Regions from separate parts of the Clostridium sartagoforme genome, predicted to be linked through region 1. Evidence: riboswitches for the same ligand, from Rfam matches in the RefSeq annotation. Region 1 holds a riboswitch; each other region holds the start of a gene.
The links. Region 1 has a riboswitch for S-adenosylmethionine ahead of ABDZ60_RS04040 (O-acetylhomoserine aminocarboxypropyltransferase/cysteine synthase family protein). Riboswitches for the same ligand answer to the same signal wherever they lie in the genome.
Positions count from the first base shown of each region.

Region 2: linked by a shared signal. The riboswitch ahead of ABDZ60_RS04975 (methionine ABC transporter ATP-binding protein) and the one ahead of ABDZ60_RS04040 (O-acetylhomoserine aminocarboxypropyltransferase/cysteine synthase family protein) in region 1 are both predicted to bind S-adenosylmethionine.
Region 3: linked by a shared signal. The riboswitch ahead of ABDZ60_RS15260 (methionine ABC transporter ATP-binding protein) and the one ahead of ABDZ60_RS04040 (O-acetylhomoserine aminocarboxypropyltransferase/cysteine synthase family protein) in region 1 are both predicted to bind S-adenosylmethionine.
Region 4: linked by a shared signal. The riboswitch ahead of metF (methylenetetrahydrofolate reductase [NAD(P)H]) and the one ahead of ABDZ60_RS04040 (O-acetylhomoserine aminocarboxypropyltransferase/cysteine synthase family protein) in region 1 are both predicted to bind S-adenosylmethionine.

Region 1 is NZ_BAAACH010000011.1:57,962-63,118, forward strand. It holds gene ABDZ60_RS04020 (GntR family transcriptional regulator) at 1-542, shown strand, start outside; gene ABDZ60_RS04025 (homoserine dehydrogenase) at 796-1,824, shown strand; gene ABDZ60_RS04030 (helix-turn-helix domain-containing protein) at 2,173-2,631, shown strand; gene ABDZ60_RS04035 (5-formyltetrahydrofolate cyclo-ligase) at 2,670-3,248, shown strand; SAM riboswitch class I at 3,304-3,424, shown strand; gene ABDZ60_RS04040 (O-acetylhomoserine aminocarboxypropyltransferase/cysteine synthase family protein) at 3,562-4,839, shown strand; gene ABDZ60_RS04045 (ZIP family metal transporter) at 5,136-5,157, shown strand, end outside.
Region 2 is NZ_BAAACH010000011.1:298,408-303,564, reverse strand. It holds gene ABDZ60_RS04980 (methionine ABC transporter permease) at 1-303, opposite strand, end outside; gene ABDZ60_RS04975 (methionine ABC transporter ATP-binding protein) at 272-1,330, opposite strand; SAM riboswitch class I at 1,509-1,650, opposite strand; gene mgrA (L-glyceraldehyde 3-phosphate reductase) at 1,750-2,748, opposite strand; gene rd (rubredoxin) at 3,041-3,202, opposite strand; gene ABDZ60_RS04960 (FprA family A-type flavoprotein) at 3,233-4,450, opposite strand; gene ABDZ60_RS04955 (ROK family protein) at 4,639-5,157, opposite strand, start outside.
Region 3 is NZ_BAAACH010000037.1:280,973-286,129, forward strand. It holds gene ABDZ60_RS15255 (methionine ABC transporter permease) at 1-500, opposite strand, end outside; gene ABDZ60_RS15260 (methionine ABC transporter ATP-binding protein) at 500-1,465, opposite strand; SAM riboswitch class I at 1,581-1,723, opposite strand; gene ABDZ60_RS15265 (DUF503 domain-containing protein) at 1,816-2,112, opposite strand; gene malQ (4-alpha-glucanotransferase) at 2,270-3,745, opposite strand; gene ABDZ60_RS15275 (LacI family DNA-binding transcriptional regulator) at 3,931-4,950, opposite strand; gene ABDZ60_RS15280 (sugar ABC transporter permease) at 5,040-5,157, opposite strand, start outside.
Region 4 is NZ_BAAACH010000037.1:185,676-190,832, forward strand. It holds gene ABDZ60_RS14825 (NADH-ubiquinone oxidoreductase-F iron-sulfur binding region domain-containing protein) at 1-1,784, opposite strand, end outside; gene ABDZ60_RS14830 (NADH-quinone oxidoreductase subunit NuoE family protein) at 1,786-2,262, opposite strand; gene ABDZ60_RS14835 (S-ribosylhomocysteine lyase) at 2,509-2,967, opposite strand; gene metF (methylenetetrahydrofolate reductase [NAD(P)H]) at 3,024-3,917, opposite strand; SAM riboswitch class I at 4,152-4,275, opposite strand; gene ABDZ60_RS14845 (GNAT family N-acetyltransferase) at 4,355-4,882, opposite strand; gene ABDZ60_RS14850 (MraY family glycosyltransferase) at 5,084-5,157, opposite strand, start outside.

The sequences.
Region 1 (5,157 bases):
TAACTCGTATAAGGGGTAAAGGAACTTTTGTGGCTAAGTTCAATATTGAAAAAACAATGAACTCTGTTTCTAAGGGATGGAGCGAAACAATGGAAGCTTTAGGTTTTAAAACTTCCTCAAAAATTTTAATGTTTGATAAAGTTAAAGCTGATAATTATATTGCAGATAATTTAAAAATACCTGTAAATAGTGAAGTTTACGTTTTGGAAAGATTAAGGTATGCAGATAATAATCCAGTAGTAATAGAAAAAATATTTATATCATCTGATAGGTTTCCTGATCTCGATCAATATGTTCTTGAGAATGAATCAGTTTATAATGTATTGAGAAAAAAATATAATATTAAGATAAATCATTCTTATCAAAAATTAAAAGCAGTAGAATTATTAGGAGAAAAAGCTAAATTCTTTTCAGATACAGGAAAAGCAATTGTCATTGAGATAATTACCACAAATTATGATCAATATTCTAAACCTATAGAATTTGGTATAGATTATGTAAATAGTGAGGTTTATTCTTTAAGATATGTAATTAAGGAATAAAGATATTATTTCAAATTACGGATGAATTTAATTTTTAAATTTAAGAATTTTTACAAAATAGAAAAAGGCTATACTTCTGACTAAGCTAAATTACATTAAATAAGTGTGATTTATTAGTTAGAAGGATAGCCTTATTATATTAAGGATTTTTATATTAACCATAAAATTAAATATATAATTATTCAAGATTAATAAAAAGAAAATTGATACTACTAGAAACTTAGTTATAATTATATTAAAGGGAGGTCTGAATATGGATATAGGAATATTAGGCTATGGCGGAGTAGCTAAAGCTTTAATAAAATTATTACAAGATAAAAAAGATACATTAAAATCTATGAATTTAGATATAAAAATAAAATATATAATAAAAAGTGATGGTGGAATTTACAATAATAATGGAATAGATATTGAAGAAATTATAAAAAATAATTTTAATTTAAAAACATATAAAGATAAGTTTGATGAAAATATAAATATAAATACTATTATAAAAAATAAAGATATAGATACTTTAGTAGAACTAACAAACACTAATATAGAGACAGGCGAACCAGGATTAACTCATATAAAATTAGCACTAGAAAATTCTATTAATGTAGTAACAGGAAATAAAGGACCAATACTATTACAATATAAAAATCTAAAAAATTTGGCGAATAGAAATAAAGTTAACCTTGGTATAGGATGTACAACGGGAGGTGCACTTCCATCCATAAATGTTGGTACTTTTGATTTAGCTGGAGCAGAGATACTAGCAATTGAAGGGATATTAAATGGAACAAGCAATTATATTTTAAGTGAAATGTATGAAAATGAAATTGAATATGGTGAAGCTTTAAATAAGGCAATAGGCTTTGGAATTGCAGAAGCAAACTATAATTTAGATGTACAAGGTTATGATACCGCATCAAAAATATTAATATTAGCAAATGCTATTATGAATTCTGATTTAAGTATTAAAGATATTGATATAAAGGGAATAGATTTATTAGATAAGAATTTAATAATGAATGAAAAAAAGAGAGGTAATAAAATTAAGTTAATAGGAAAAGTATATAAAGAAGGTAGTCAAATAAAAGCATATGTAAGACCAGAAGTAATATGTAAAAGTCATCCTTTATACTGTGTAGATGATAAAAATAAAGGTGTATTTTATAGTACCGATACATTAGGGGATATTAGTGTAATAGGTGGTGCATCAGGAACAATGAATGCAGCAGCATCTATATTGAGAGACATTATAAATATAAATTGCGAATATAAAGGCTACGATAAATAGATATGTTTCATAAGCTAAATAGCTATGAAAAGAAGTATTAAGCTCGCTATATGCTTATTTACCTTCGCCAACTTATATTAAGAATTTAAATTAAGAATGAATTAAGTTATTGGTAAAAAATAATTGGTGAGGGACATTAAAATTTAGTTGAGTTTAGCAGACTATAATTAAGCTTGTTCCATGTTCACTATAAAATCAAAATAACTGTGAACTGTGCCTTGTATGCTGTCAACTATATAACTTGCTTAGTAATTTAAAACCATGGCAACTTTAGGTTGACAAAAAGCAAATAGTAATTGGTAGTATAATACACTTGTATAGGGTATTTTTTTTATAGAGGTGATAAAAATGAAATTTTCAGAAAAGTTACAGTCCTTGAGAAAGGGAAAAGGATTATCGCAAGAAAAGTTAGCGGAATTATTAGATGTATCTAGACAAGCGGTTTCTAAGTGGGAGTCTGGTCAAACCTATCCTGAAATAGAAAAGTTAATAGTATTATGTGATTTGTTTGAAATAACATTAGATGAGCTAGTAAGAGATAGAGATAGTATGGTTAATGATACAGTTATTAAAGAAATTAATCTAGAAGATAAAAGTAGTAATGAATATGAAGAAAAAGACGAAAATAAAGAAACTGGTGAAAATAAAGAATTAGATGAAAATGAAGAAAAGGATGAATTGATAATATTAGGAGGGTTTATCGCTGGAACAGCAATTGGATTACTTACAAATAATTTAATGTTAGGAACAGTCGTAGCCTTTTTAGGATTAGGATTATCATATATTATAAAAGGAATTAAAATTTAGATGGCATAAGTTGCAATAGATATTTTTAGGAGAATAATATGAAAAAAGAAGAGAAAAAGATTTTAAGAAATAAAATATTATCAATAAGAGATTCACTAAATAGGAATGAAAAAGAAATAATGGATAATGAAATATTTAATAAGTTAAAAAATACGGAGTTATATAAGAATGCTAGAAACATATTTATTTATATTAGTTTTAGTAATGAAATAAATACAATAAATATAATAAAAAAAGCTTTAGAAGATAAAAAGGATGTTTTTATTCCTAAAATATATAAAACTAATAAATCAATGAAAGCAATAAAGTTAAACTCCTTTGATGATTTAAAGAAAAATTCAATGGGAATATTAGAGCCAATAGATGATTCTAAATATATTGAAAAAGAAAATATAGATTTAATAGTAGTACCAGGAGTTGTTTTTGATAAAGATTGCAATAGAATAGGCTATGGGGGAGGATATTACGATAGATATTTAAAGGATATAGCTTATAAAGTTAATAAAGTTGTCTTAGCTTATGATCTTCAAGTAATTGATAAAATAGAAAGTGAAGAACATGATATTAAAGTAGATTATATAATAACTAATAGTAAAATTATAAAAAATTACCAATAATGGTTGAAAAGTATAAAAATGTAGTGTATTATAAAATATAATTAAATAAATAAAGACTTTATTAAGAATGGTGGAGGGACTGGCCCTATGAAACCTAGCAACCTACTAAATTATGAAGATATTTTGTAAATTAGTGTGGTGCTAAATCCTGCAAGCTATGGCTTGGCAAATAAGGTATTTCATTAAACTTTTTAATGAATAATTTAGTATTTTAGGTTGCTTCTTATTTTGAAGTAACTTTTTTTATTTTATTAAAAAATAATATCTAAAAGTATAAGCAATAAGCAATTATATTAAAAAGGGGGCTTTTAATATGACAAATCAATGGAAAAAAGGGACAATATGCATTCAAGGAGGGTATGCACCAAAGGCTGGAGAGCCAAGGGTATTACCAATATTTCAAACAGCGACATATAAATATGATGATCCTGATCAATTAGAAAAGTTATTTAATTTGGGGGCTGAAGGACATCTATATAGCAGAATATCAAATCCAACAGTGGGAGCATTGGAAGAAAAGTTTGCTAAACTGCAAGGTGGTATTGGGGCAGTAGCTACCTCATCAGGACAAGCAGCTTTATTATATGCAATATTAAATATATGCAGCGCTGGAGATCATGTTATATCATCAGCGAGTTTATATGGGGGAACTGTCAACTTATTTACAGTAAATCTTAAAAAAATGGGAATAGATGTTACTTTTGTAGATCCAGAAGCAAGCCAAGAAGAAATACTTTCATGTGCAAAGGATAATACTAAAGTAATATATGGAGAAACAATAGGAAATCCAGGATTAGATATATTAGATTTTGATAAATTTGCAGATGTTTCAAAAAGGTTAGAAATTCCATTTATAGTAGATAACACAGTGGGAACGCCATACTTATGTAATCCATTTGAACATGGAGCTAATGTAGTAGTACATTCCACAACAAAATATGCAGATGGTCATGCTCAAAGTATTGGTGGAATAGTAGTTGATGGTGGAAATTTTAACTGGGCAAATGGAAAATTTAAAGATTTCACAGAACCAGATGCAAGTTATCATGGGTTAAGGTATGTAGAAAGCTTTGGAAATGCAGCATATATAACAAAATTAAGAGTTACATTAGGACGAGATTTAGGGGCGTGCCAAAGTCCCTTTAATGCTTATTTAACTAACTTAGGGCTAGAAACTCTTCATTTAAGAATGGAAAGACATTCACAAAATGCTTTAGATTTAGCAAAATGGTTAGAAAAACATCCTAAAATAAGATGGGTTAATTATCCATATATTGAAACGAGCTCTCAATATGATAAAGCAAAAAAATATTTAAAAGGTGGAGGAAGTGGATTATTAACTTTTGGAATAAATGGCGGTATAGAGGATGCAAAAAGGTTTGCAAAATCATTAAATTTAGTAGCATTAGTAGTAACATTAGGTGATGTAAGAAGCTGCCTTTTACATCCAGCAACAACTACTCATAGTCAATTATCTGAAAAAGAACAGATAGCAAGTGGAGTAACTCCTGATTTGATGAGAGTATCAATTGGAGTAGAAGATATAAGAGATATAATCTCAGACTTTGAACAAGCATTAGAATCAATATAGAGAATTTTATAAAGCTACTATTCTATATACATTATGTAGAATAGTAGCTTTTTTTTCAAATTTAATATTATTGAGAGTATTCAAATAGGCAGATAAGCTTATTTACAGCAATAAGTATATATTTTAAGACTTTGATGAATATAAATAGGGTAGAAATCCATGAATACTTGATAAACATGAGTAAAAGTTGTAACATATTAATAAGTAAAAATTAAGTCGATATATATGATGAATAAAATTTAATTCATTATTATAAAAATAGAGAACATTCTATTTGTAAAGGAGGAGTAGTAGCAATGAATATTTTAATCGGAATCT
Region 2 (5,157 bases), 240 kb from region 1:
ACCTTTTGTTCCTATAGCTGTTCCTACTATGGCCCTAGTTAATGGTATAACAGCTGCTAATAATATAATAAATGGTATTGATCTAGTTATATTTATTACTTTTTCTAAAACAAAATATACTGGTTTATTTTCTAATATATTTCCTTCTCTCGTTACTACTAATATGACTCCTAAAATAATTCCTATAACAAATGATATAAGGCCTGCTACTAAAATCATAATTAGTGTTTCTCCTGTAGCCTTGAATATATCTGGTATCTTTGTTATTACATTAGGCAGTAATTTTTGCACTAAGCCTTCCATCTTTAATCACCTCAACTTCTACATTATTTTCTTGTAAATAACTTATAACATTATTAATCTTGGCTTCTTCACCTCTTATTATTACAACAAGTCCCCCCAGCGGAGATTCTTGAATTATTTCTATATTCCCAAATATTATATTGGTATCTACATTAAATTCTCTGGATACTATTGAAATTATTGGCTCTGTTGTACTGTTTTCTATATATTTTAATTTTAAAATTTTTTCATTTTCTTTAATATCTACAACTGAAGATTTATTTTCTATCAAATCATATATATTGCTTAGTGAAGATGTACTATCTATAAAGTTTTTTGTAACTTTTTCTTTAGGCTCTGAGAATATTTTAAATATACTTCCTTCCTCAACTACCTTACCATTTTCCATAACTGCTGCCCTTGTACATATTTCTTTAACAACTTGCATTTCATGAGTTATTATTACTATTGTTATTCCAAACTTTTTATTTACTTCTTTTAAAAGTTTTAATATAGACTTTGTGGTTTGTGGATCTAAGGCACTAGTTGCTTCATCACAAAGCAAAACCTTTGGATCATTTGCTAAAGCTCTTGCAATTCCAACCCTTTGTTTTTGTCCTCCACTTAATTGAGATGGATAAGAATCTGCCTTGTCATCAAGTTCAACAAGTTTTAATAAATCTTTAACTTTATTTTTTATCTCTTCTTTTGAGTAACTACTCCCTTTAAGTGGATAAGCTATATTTTCAAATACTGTTCTAGATTTCATCAAATTAAAATGCTGAAATATCATTCCTATCTTTTTTCTTTCTTCTCTAAGTTCCTTATTTGATAAAGTACTTAAATCTTTCCCATCTATAACTACTTGTCCATTAGTTGGTTTTTCTAAAAAGTTTATACATCTAACTAATGTTGATTTTCCTGCTCCACTAAATCCTATAATTCCATAAATTTCACCTTTATTAATATTTAGTGTTACATCCTTAACTGCTTCTATTTTATTAGCTTTTGATTCATAGGTTTTGTGTAAATTTTTTAATATAATCATATTTTCCCTCCTTTTGCCCCAAAAAAGTGGACACATATAATTTTGTTTGTTTTGTTTCTTAGCTTCAAGTAATCACATTACTCAAATTTTAAACTATTCATAATTTCCTAAGGAATAAAAAAAACTGCTTTCCTAAAAATAAGAAAGCAGTGTATTATACACATATATATTTTTCTCATTCTTATCTTTCAGATGCAATTACATCTGCAGGATTTAGCACCTTAAACTATAAAAGCTTATAATTATAACTAATATAATTATAATATAATTCAGGTTGCCAGACTTCATAGGGCCAGTCCCTCCGTCTTTCTTGATAAAAACTTATTTAATTTTTGTTCTTGTTTCGTATTATATCCCTATATATTTTTCATGTCAATAGTTTTATTTCTTTTTTTAGATAATTAATCTAGTAAATAATTTTATTTTGAATTCAATATTGCTTCAATCATTTCGATTTCCCTGCCACTAAAAACTAAATTATTTATTATATTTTTATTGTCTATTATTTGCTCTGGCTTACTAGCTCCAATAAGAACTGTTGTAACCAAATCATCTCTTAATACCCAAGCTAAAGCCATTTGTGCTAAACTTTGATTTCTACTTTCTGCTATTTTGTTTAATTCCATTAGCTTATTAATTTTTTCAGTAGTTATATCTTTTTCATTTAAAAATCTACTACTTATTTTTTTAGCCCTTGAATCTTCTGGAATTCCCTTAAGATATTTATTAGTCAATACTCCTTGAGCTAAAGGTGAAAATGCTATTGATCCTATTCCTTCTTCTCTATGAACTTCATGCAAGCCTTCAACTTCACTCCAACGATTAAACATACTGTAGCTAAATTGATGAATAAGGCATGGAGTCTTGTTTTCCTTTAATATTTTAGAAGCTTCTTTTAATTCTTTAGGATGATAATTTGATAATCCTACATATAGTGCTTTTCCTTGTTTAACTATATCAGTTAAAGCTGACATTGTTTCTTCTAAAGGTGTATTTGGATCTGGTCTATGATGGTAAAATATATCAACATAATCTAAACTCATTCTTTTTAAACTTTGGTCTAAGCTTGAAATCAAGTATTTTCTTGAACCACCATTACCATAAGGACCAGGCCACATATCATAACCTGCTTTAGTAGATATTATCATTTCATCTCTATAACTACTAAGATTATTTTTTAATATTCTACCAAAATTTTCTTCAGCAGATCCATATATAGGTCCATAGTTGTTTGCTAAATCAAAATGTGTTATTCCATTATTAAAAGCTTCAAATATGATTGCCTTTTGATTTTCCATAGGGTCTACCGATCCAAAATTATGCCATAATCCTAAAGCCACTCTTGGCAGCAATAATCCGCTACTCCCACATCTAATATATTTCATCTTTTTATATCTGTCTTCGTTTACACTGTGCATATTTTCACTCCTCATTTCAATATTATAAAATTTTATTTTTTATTATTAGATTTAGCTTTTACATTGTTTTTCCATTCATAGTTACGCCCTTATTTAATATAATTATATCTCTTCGATTTCTTTTTTTATATATTTTTTATATTAGTTTTTCAAATACTAAGTTATTATCAGAAAAGTTTCTCTTTGTACACAATAAAAAATAAGCCCCAACTAATAATTAAATTAGCAAAGGGCTTCTTTAAAATCATATTTTATTTACCTCTTTAGTCTTTAAGCTGTTTATAATATATAACTAATCCACTTCCGAGAATTCATCTTTACCTACTCCACAAAGAGGACAAAGCCAATCTTCTGGCACATCTGCAAATGCAGTTCCTGCTTCTACCCCATTATCTGGATCCCCTACTTCTGGATCATATATATACCCACATACATCACATATAAAACTTTTCATAATAATTCCTCCATATTTAATATATTAAATTTATAATATTGAACTTATATAATCTGCTGCTCTTTCTACATCTTTTTCTGATTCTTCATTAAGGGAGAATCTAACTCTTACAGGGAATTTAGTATCAATCATACCTGTTGATTTTATTATTGAAGATGTGTTTAAAACATTAGCATTAGTTTCATTTAAATAATCTTGAATTATTTCTATTGGTTCCCCACTCCATCCAAAGGATCCAAATGCACAAGCTACCTTGCCTTCTAAGTTTATATCCTTTAATTTCTTTAATACATTTTCAATTGAACCTATTAAATCACCATATTTTGTTGATGTACCAAATAATATTGCATCTGAACTTTTAATAGCTTCTAATATTTCTTCTTCATCAGTCTTATCTGGATTTAATACTAATACTTCAATATCTTCTGCTTCAAATTCTTTTTTAAATTTGTCTGCAATTCCCTTTGTTGAATTTCTCATTGTTGTATAAACTATTGTGGCTTTTTTACCTTTTTTAGTTTCTTTACTCTTTTCATCATATATAGAAATATATTTTTCAATATTTTCATCTAGTATATATCCATGAGAAGGCGCTATTATATCTATATCAAGCTCTTTAACTGCTGAAATCATTGGTCTTACATACTTTTTATGTGGTGACATTATTAAATCGTAATATACAGTAAAAGCTTCTGTTATATCTGTATTTGCCTTGCTTGAAAGATATTCCTTAGCTTTTAAATGTGTACTAAATATATCACAAGGGAATAATACCTTATCTTCCTTACAGTAAGTTATCATAGTTTCTTCTGTGTGAAGATATGGAGTCATTTTAAATAATAAGGTTTTTCCTCCAATATCAAGGGTATCTCCATCACCTACAACTAAAAATCTTTTTTCTTCAATTTTATATAATTCTTTTAAGTGATAAACAGCTTTTTCACTACAAACTACAGTTGCATTAACAGCTTGTCTTGCAAGTCCTCCCAAAGCACCTGAATGGTCTGGTTCTGTATGATTTATAACTATATATTCTATATCCTTTAAATCAATAATTGATTTTAAATTTTCTACATATTCTCTTGTGTATATTAAATCTACTGTATCTATTACTGTTGGTTTTTCTGTTTTTAATAAATAACTGTTATAAGTTGTACCATCTAATACTAATCTATGAAATGGAACATCTCTATCATCTATAATTCCAACTCCATAAATATCATTTTTAATTTTGAATTCTTTTCCCATTTCTATTCCTCCTAAATTTATAGTGTTTTATAAATTATATATGTCTGTTTTTCATATCAATCTTTACACTATTTCTATCTTTACTAGCTTTTAAGTAAATTCTATATTTTTATTATAAGAATTCACCTTGGAACTTTATGTGATTAGAATCAAAATTTATATTATTATATATTAACATTATTTTCATGTTATTCTATTAAAAATCCTGCTCCTTTAAGCCCAGCATCATCTCCAATTTTTGCTACTCTTATATCTACCTTGTCTTTATTTATTACCTTTTCTTTAACCTTTTCTTTAACCTTTTCTATTATTATTTCAATAAGTGATTGGTTATATAAAATTACAGAGCCTCCTAAAACTATAACTTCAGGGTCAACAACTGATATTATATTTGAAATTCCCTTTGATAAATTTTCACATAATTCATCAACTAAAACTTTTATTTCTTCATTATTATTTTTATATAATTCAAAAACTTCTGGTGTTTCTATACTTCTTCCAAGAACTTCACTTGCTTTTCTTGCAATATTTGGTCCACTACATTGTCCTTCAAGCCCACCTTGAACTAAACCTGAATGACTATATTTATCTTCATTTATTATCAAATTGCATATTTCTCCTGCAAAGCTATTTGCACCATTTACTATCTTATTATTTATTATTAAAGCTCCACCAACACCTGTTGATGCAGTGATATAAAATACACT
Region 3 (5,157 bases), on a different contig from region 1:
CCTCCTCCACCTACTGTTCCAGCCATTGCTGAATACCCTATTATGCTTATTATTGTTAATGTTAATCCAGATATTATAGAAGGGTTTGCTTCTTTTAACATTACCTTAAAAATTATTTGTGTATTAGAAGCTCCGAAGGATTTTGCTGCTTCTACTACTCCTGGATCTACTTCTTTTAAAGCTGATTCTATAATTCTTGCTACAAAAGGTGCTGCTGCTACTGTTAATGGCACTATTGCTGCTTCAGTTCCAATTGATTTTCCAACTATTAATTTTGTAAATGGTACTATTGCTACCATTAGTATTAAAAAAGGAAAACTTCTTAAAATATTTATTATACTGTCCAATGTATTATATATTATCTTATTTGGTTTTAATCCTTTAGGAGCTGTAACTATTAATGCTATAGCGGGAATAAAGCCTAAAATTACTGAAAATAGTGTTGAAAAAAATACCATTATAATTGTTTTATTAAATGCCGGTAATAATATTTCTAACATTAATTAATCACCTCCAATATTACATTCTTATCTTGTAGATATTTAATTACCTTTTCTTTATCTTCTTGCGCTATATTTATTACTAAACTTCCAAGAACATCTTCTCTAAATTTTTCTAGTTTTCCCCAAACTATTGAAAAGTCTACATTAATTTCTCTGGCCATCTTTGTTATAAGTGCATTTTCTGATGATGTACTTGGAAAAAATAACTTTATATTTACTCCTGTTGTAGGTAGTAATTCGTCATCTTGTTCACCTAAAAATTTTTTAAGTGAAACTCCTGGGTTTAAAAATAAGTCTTCCGATTTGCCTTGAGCTTTTAAAATTCCGTCTTCTATTAGTGCAACCTTTTCGCATACCTCTTTGACAACTTCCATCTGGTGAGTAACAATAACTATTGTAATTCCTAGTTCTTTATTTATTTTTGATAAAAGTGCTAATATATCTTTTGTTATTTTAGGATCTAATGCTGAAGTAGCTTCATCACAAAGTAGAATTTTAGGTTCTAATGCTAAAGCCCTTGCTATTGCTACTCTTTGTTTTTGTCCACCACTTAAACTTGATGGTTTTACATTAGCCTTTTCAGAAAGTCCTACTAAATTTAAAAGCTCATTTACTCTACTTTTAATTCTTACTTTTTCATATCCCCAAACTTCTAAAGGTAAGGCTATATTTTCAAAGACTGTTTTTCTATTTAATAAATTAAAGCTTTGAAATATCATACCCAAATCTTTTCTAAATTCTCTTAGTTCCAGCCCCTTTAAAGATTTAACTTCACGTCCCATAACTGTAAGTGAACCATCTTCGTAGGCTTCTAATCCATTTATACATCTTAACAAAGTGGATTTACCAGCACCACTATGTCCTATAATTCCATATATTTCTCCCTTTTGTATTTTAATAGACACATTTTTTATAACCTGTATCTCACCAAAGCTTTTGGTTAAATTATTTATTTCAATCATGATTATATTCCCCCCTAAGAAAATTAAAGAAATAAAAAAGTAATATTTTCAAAAGAATAAAAAACGCACTAGAGAATAAATCTCTAGTGCGTATAATGTCACATATTAATTTATTCTCTCATCTATCAGCTAAAAGCTGCAGGATTTAGCACCAAACATAATAAAATATAATTATCTAACATAAATTAGACTTATCATAATCCTATTATAGGTTGCTGGGTTTCACAGGGCCAGTCCCTCCACCACTCTTGATAAGAAACGTATTAAAATATTAAATTTTTCTATTGATATTAATATACATATATAATTTGAATTTGTCAATATATATCTTAAAACTTATTTATCTATACCTATAAAAATTTAAATACTATAATATCTTTTTCTACATTAACAAGCTCTGCATCTGTATTTAATTCTATAAAATTAATTATGTTTTCTACAGTAGAATCTGCTTGCGAGCTACTAGCACATATTCCTGATATACCAATAACTATGCTTTGATGTAGATCTTGGTTTTCTATTTCATTTACTGATATATTAAATTTATTTTTCAATTTTTGAGTTACACTTCTAACTATCATTCTTTTTTCTTTTAAAGAATGTACCCAACTTGCTCTTAAATTTACACTCATTATTAATACTTTCATCTTAAACCACCCTTAATAAAACTTATTCAGTTCACTATGAACTATGAATTGTAAAGACCGCATGTTATTATTATGAATAAAGCTCATGGATAATATTCTCTCCATGAGCTTTATTTGTGATTTATAAGAAATTTATTAATGATTAGTATAGCTTAAATCATCTACCATATAATTTAGTTAAAGAATAAATTTCTTTTGCTAATTTTTCACTAAAATCTTTTTTAGATGCTCTCCACATCCAATTTCCTCCTAATGTTGAAGGCATATTCATTCTAGCGCTATTACCTAGCCCTAAGAAATCTTGCATTGTAGTTACTGCTAAGTAAGCTGGACTTCCCCAGACCCCTCTTATTAAGCCTTTTGCTATCCCTTCTTCATAAGTTAAGTTCAAGTAGTTTTTAGCTTTTTCAATTTCATTTTTGCTTCCAGTAACATTATACCATCCACAAATAGTATCATTATCATGGGTGCCAGTATACGCTACACAATTAATTGGATAATTATGTGGTAAATCTCTACTATCCCCATCACCAAATCCAAACTGTAATATTTTCATTCCTGGGAATCCTGTAGTATCTCTAAGATCTATTACCCCTTGTGTCATCATTCCTAAATCTTCTGCTATTATATCTACTTCGCCAAGACTATTTTTTATAGCATCAAATAATTTTATTCCAGGTCCCTTAGTCCATTGACCAAACTCAGCTGTCTTATTTCCATATGGTATTTCCCAATATGCCTCAAAGCCTCTAAAATGATCTATTCTTACTACATCATATAATTTAAAACTCTCTCTAACTCTATCAATCCACCAGCTATAACCATCTCTATCTAAGTTATCCCAGTTATATATAGGATTTCCCCAAAGCTGTCCAGTAGCTGAAAAGGTATCTGGAGGGCATCCAGCCACTGTTATTGGTAACATATTTTCATCAACATTAAAGTATTGTGGATTACTCCAAATATCTGCACTATCTTCTGCTACATAAATGGGAATATCACCTATTATTTTAATTCCGTTATCATTAGTATATTTCTTTAAACTATACCATTGTTTAAAGAATATATATTGAATAAATATCCAATAATTAATTTCATCTTTCAATAATACTTTATAAGAATCTATGGCTTCCTTTTTTCTAAGTCTTATATTATCATCCCAATTTTGCCAACTAACTAAGTTAAAGTGATTCTTAACTGCCATATATAAAGCATAATCCTCTAACCAGAACTTATTTTCTTCTACAAATTCATTTATTTCTTCATTATATTTATTTTTTGAATTTTCATATGCAATTCTTAACACTTTATTTTTATTTATAAATAACTTTGCATAATCAATACAATTTTCATTTATTCCATAATCTAAAGTTGAATAATCCTCTTTTTTTAATAAATTATCTTTTTCTAATAATTCAAAATCTATAAAATAAGGATTACCAGCAAATGCTGAAAAACATTGATATGGAGAATCTCCATAACTAGTTTGCCCTAGAGGGAGTATTTGCCAATACTTTTGTCCACTCTTTTTTAAAAAATCTACAAAGGCAAACGCTTCCATTCCAAATGTACCTATTCCATACTTTCCAGGTAGTGATGAAATATGCATTAATATCCCGCTACTTCTTTCCATAAATTTTACCTCATTTCTAATAAAACCTATTCTATTTTGTATTTGTGAAGGCATTTAATAAAACTAATCATAAAAGTTTTTGCTTTAAATATTGAGGGTATAAAATAATTAATTTTAATCTATATAATTTATCTTAATCTACTTATAATAACAATAGATTATGTTATTATAAGTAGATTAATTTTTTAATTTTCTATCTTAAAATTAGTTGATTCTCTATGAATAAGCTCTGTATTTAGTATTACATGCTTATTATCAGTTTTATCCGCTATTAAATCTAATAATAAATCAACGCTTATCTTAGCCATTTCTAACTTAGGTTGTATTACTGTTGTTATGGTAGGATTATAAAACTCACTAATATCCATACCATCAAATCCTATTACAGCAACATCTTTACCTACTTCTCGACCATTATCTTTTATTGCTTTGGCACATCCGACAGCCATTATATCTGATATAGCAAATATAGCTGTAATATCTTTATTATTTCTTAAAAGATTATTAGTTTCTTCATATGCACCTCTATAATCATAATTACCTAGAATTTTATAATTACTATTAAATTCTATATTATTTTCTCTTAGTGCTTTTAAATATCCAGCTTCTCTTAGATATCCAATTCCAAAGTCATTTTCATCTCCTAATAATATAGCTATATTTTTATGTCCACATTCAATTAGATATTTTGTTGCAAGATAAGCTGATTTTTCATTATCTATAGATACTGAGGAAAAATTTGAAAACTCTTTTCCATATTTATGATTTATAGAAGTTAATACAACTGGTACTTGTATATCATTAAAATCATCATTTCTTGCTTCTGTAAAGTTTCCTCCTAAGCAAATTACACCTTGTAATCTTTTTTCTTTTATCATTGAAATCAGATTATTCATCTCATCATCACTTAAATAATCGTGATGCTCTAGTATCATAGAATATCCAGCCTTAGAAATTCTTTTACTTATAGAATCTAACATTTCTGAGAAAAAAGGATTAAATACCCCTTTTATAAGAACCCCAATATTATTTGTATTATTTTTTTTAAGATTTCTAGCACTGTTATTAGGTATATAGTTGTTTTCCCTTATTATTTCTAATACCCGTTCTCTTGTTTGCTCTTTAACATCCGGATGATTATTAATTACCCTTGAAACAGTGCTTACTCCTACCCCCGCAATTCTTGCAATATCTCTTATGTTTATCATAACTCCCTCCAAATTTCGACAATTTATTCGGTATCGTTTCCATTAATTGCCATTTATTTACAGTACAAGATTAAGATAATGATGAATTACTCTTTTACTGATCCTGAAACTAAACCTGATGCTATATACTTTTGTAAAAGCATAAATATTATTACTATTGGTGAAGCTGCCATTACTGCTGCTGATGAATACATAGTCCAGTTT
Region 4 (5,157 bases), on a different contig from region 1:
ATAGCCAGTACAGGACAGGCTCTTAGACACTTGGTACATCCTATACATTCATCAGTAATCTCATATTTAACAAGTCCTTTACAAACTCCTGCAACACATTTTTTATCTACTACATGTTGCTTATATTCCTCCTTAAAAAACTTTAATGTACTCAAAACTGGATTTGGTGCAGATTCCCCTAATCCACAAAGAGACGCATCTTTAACTACCTCACAAAGCTCTTCCATTTTTTCCAGATCTTCTTCTGCTGCTGTTCCATTTGTTATCTTCTTCAAAAATTCTAATATTCTTTTATTACCTATTCTACATGGAGTACATTTACCACATGACTCGTCTACACTAAATTCTAAATAAAACTTAGCAATATCAACCATACAATTATCTTCATCCATTACTATCATTCCACCTGATCCCATCATAGAACCTATCTCTGTTAAGGTATCATATTCTATAGGGAGGTCTAAATATTCAATTGGAATACACCCACCTGAAGGTCCTCCTGTTTGTATTGCTTTTAATTCTTTATCATCTATAATTCCTCCACCTATTTCATATACAATATCTCTTAATGGAATTCCCATAGGAACCTCCACAAGCCCAACATTATTAATATTTCCTGCTAAAGCAAAAACTTTAGTTCCTGTAGATTTCTCCGCTCCTATTGAGCTATACCATTCAGAACCTTTGTTAATTATTTGACTAACATTTGCGAAAGTTTCCACGTTATTAACACATGTAGGCCTTTGCCATAATCCCTTTTCAGAAGTTCTCGGTGGCTTCATAGTAGGCTCTCCTCTTAATCCTTCTATTGAGTGAATTAATGCTGTTGCTTCTCCACACACAAATGCTCCTGCTCCATATTTTATTTCTATATCAAATTTAAATCCTGTATTTAATATATTGTCTCCTAGCACACCTATTTCTCTTGCTTGCTTTAAAGCTATTTTCAGCCTTTGAACAGCTAGAGGATATTCCGCTCTTATATATATATAACCCTTACTTGATCCAATAGCATATCCACAAATAGCCATTGCTTCTAAAACTGAATTAGGGTCACCCTCTAATATTGCTCTATCCATAAATGCTCCTGGATCGCCTTCATCAGCATTACAGATTACATATTTTACATCACCTTTTGCTCTTCTTGCAGCTTCCCACTTTCTACCTGTTGGAAATCCTCCGCCTCCTCGGCCTCTAAGTCCTGATTCACTAATTTCCTTTATAACATCTTCTTGTGTCATAGTTGTTAATACTTTTCCTAACGCTGTATAAGCTCCTATCCCTAAAGCTTCTTCCATATTTTCTGGATCTATAACTCCACAGTTTTTTAGTGCTATTTTTACTTGCTTTTTATAAAAAGGAATATCTTCTTTTACTTTTATTCTTTCTTTTGTTTCTTTATCTTCATAAAGTAATCTCTCAACTACTCTTCCCTCTAAAATATGACTTTCTATTATTTCTTTAACGTCCTCTTCTGTTACCTTTATATAAAATACCTTATCTGGCATAATTTCTATTACTGGGCCTTTTGCACAAAATCCAAAGCATCCAGTCATTATTACTTTAATTTCATCTTTTAAATTTAGCCTATCTATTTCTTCATTGAAAGCTCTGCTAATATTATCAGCATTTGAAGCTTTACATCCTGGTCCTCCACAAATTAATATATGTCTTTCTTTTATTTCACCATTATTATATTTTTCAGGATTCTCTCTAACCTCTATATTCTTTTTAAATTCTTGAACTCTTTCTAATAAATCATTGTAATTATTTATTCTCTCCATATTAACCTTGCTCCCTTAGATTATTTATTAATTCATTTACTTGAGGTTTAGTAAAATATCCATAAACTTTATCATTTACAAGCACTACTGGTGCAATAGCACATGATCCGACACATCTTAAAGTATCTAAAGTAAATAATCCATCTTTGGTAGTTTCGCCTTCTTTTATGCCTAATATTTTTTTAAAATCCTCTAATATATCACAAGCTCCTCTTACAAAACAAGCAGTTCCTGTACATATACTTATTACATATTTGCCTTTTGGTTCGGTTGAAAAATAGGAATAAAATGTTACTACACCATATACTTTAGATGCTGGTATATTTAGCATAGAAGCAATATACTCCTGAACCTCTCTTCCTAAATATCCATATAAGCCTTGTGCATGATGAAGTACCGCAATCAAAGAACTTTCATCATCATTCCCATTCTGGATAAATAATTCTAACTCCTTAAATTTACCACATGTATTTCTCAAACTATCTCCCCCGTATCTTTTTCTTAATATTATAAATTTTCAAAATATTTTAATAATTAAATGGTATCATATTTCTATTTATTTTGAAATATGTAAAAATTTATATATTCACTTTATTTATTTAATATTATGTTCTATTATAATTTATACATAAAAATAAAAGAGTTATATTCTATATAATATTTATTAGAATATGACTCTTTTATGTATAATTTTTATTTTTGTTATTAAAATTTAATTATTAATTTATTCTTCTCCATAGATATTTAGTGAAAAACCAGATTTCAATGCTTCTTTAGCATATTCCTTTGCTCCAAATAATGATAAATCCTTATAGTTTCCACATTGAATTTCATTAGCTGCAGGTATTTCTGTTGCATTCAAAATTTCTTTTAATGAAAATTCCAATTCACTCTTTATTTCATAAGGTTCTATATCTCCCCAAATAGTCAAATAAAATCCTGTTCTACATCCCATTGGTGATAAATCTATTATTCCTTCTAATCTTCCTCTTAATTCATGAGCTAGAAGATGTTCTAATCCATGCATTGCTGCTGTACCAAAAGCTTCTTTGTTAGGTTGTAAAAATCTAATATCAAATTTAGTTACCTTATCTCCTTTTTCCCCTGTTAATAAACAACACTTTCTAATATAAGGAGCTTTAACTATTCTATGATCTAATTCAAAACTTTCTACCTTTTCCATATTTCATCCTCCATATAGATATTTAACTTTTTTATTTAGTATCATATATATATTAACTAATTTATTACTTTTTCACAATTATTAATAGTATCCAATATAGAAAATATATTTGTACTTATTCTCTTAGCAACATATGCATTATTCATTGTATATAAATGGACTCCATCAACACCACTTGATATTAAATCTATTATTTGCTCAATAGCATATGCGATTCCTGCATCTCTTAAGGCTTCTGGATTATATTCGTATTTATTCATTATTTTAATGAACTTTTTAGGTAGTTTAGCTCCACATAACGATACAATCCTTTTTATTTGTTTAGTATTAATAACAGGCATTATTCCTGCTTGTATTGGAATATCTATATTGTACTCATTAGTTTTATCTAAGAAATTATAAAAATACTCGTTATCAAAAAACAGTTGAGATATTAAATGCGTTGCTCCTGAATCTTGCTTTTTCTTCAAAATTTTAAATTCTGTATCTAAATCTACAGTATTTAAATGCCCTTCTGGATAACAAGCTCCCACTATATTAAAATCATTTCTTTTCTTAATGTGACTTATAAGATCACTTGCATAATTAAATTCACTAATTCCATCATAATTACTTGGAATATCTCCCCTTAATGCCAATATATTTTCTATTCCTGATTCCTTTAAATTATTTAGTATATAATCAACTTGAGTTTTAGTTGAATTTATACAAGTTAAATGCGCTAAAGCCTCTATACCATATTTCTTTTTTACTACTGAAGAAATTTCACATGTCATATTCTTTGATAAACTCCCACCTGCCCCATAAGTTACACTAATAAAATCTGGCTTTAAATCTTTTAATTCCTCTAAGGTATTGTAAATTATATCGATTTTTGATTCTTGCTTTGGTGGAAATATCTCAAAAGAAAAAACCACCTCTTTTTCATTAAATAAATTCTTAATATTCATATTTTCCCCCCATTTTATTGCTTAAATATTTTAACAAAAGCGCAAAACACTTTTTAAGTTCACAGTTTACAAGGCATAATTCACAGTTGTTTATTTAGTGAATACTTGATAAGAAGTAGTGAAAATTATAGGAATAATTCACCAAAATTAAGTTTTAAAAACTATTATAATTTTTTAGGCAATAAAAAATACCCAAAGATAACACTTGGGTATTAATATATTGCCTATAAATTACCCTTATCTAACAGGAATTAGCACCACACAATAGAAATATATAAATTAAAATCACTTATTACATTTCACCTTTGTAGGTTGCCGGGTTTCTCAGGGCCAGTCCCTCCACCACTCTTGATAAAGTCTTAGTATATTCTTTTTTATAATTATAAAGTATTTTATATCTTGTGTAAATAATACTATTAATTAAATATGGCTAATCTTTAGTTATCATCTTTAAACATAGCCATAATTATTTCATCATAATATCTTCCATTTCTATATATCTCTTTTTTTAATATTCCTTCTTCTTTAAATCCAACCTTCTTATAACATGCTATTGCTCTATTATTAAATGAAAATACATTAAGTTTTATTTTATTCATGTTAACTTCTTCAAAAATAAACTTGATTAGTACTTTTAGTGCATCACTTCCATATCCCTTGCCCCAATATTCTTTATCTCCAATCATTATTCCCACTACACAAGTTCTATTTTTTACATCACATTCATTAATACTGCATCCGCCTATATATTTTCCAGTTTTTAAATCCTCAATTGCAAAATCATAAGTAAAATCCGTATTTGCTTTTCTACTTCTTACCCACTCTTCTTCTTGCCATTTAGTCATAGGAAATGGGATTGCAGAGTCCATAAGTTTTTTTACTTCTTCATTATTTATATATACTGTTGCCTTTTCTATATCTTCTTCCTTATATGCTCTTAGTTTTACTAACTGACCACTATACATAATAAGCCCCCCCTTTTATATTAATTAGTTCAGAATGCACAATTCGCGGTTCACAGTTTTTTGGTAAAGTACACAGGTATCAAGAAACAAGTTGTGATGTAAATTGAGAACCAATCTATATAACAACTTGTATCCGTTAACTGTTACCTGTCCTATTACTGTTCCCTATAACATAGAAACACCCGTGCACTGAAATAAATATTAATTCTTAATTAAAAGTAATACTATCGAAATTATACTAAAAGCTAAGCTAACCATATTTATATATGTTACAA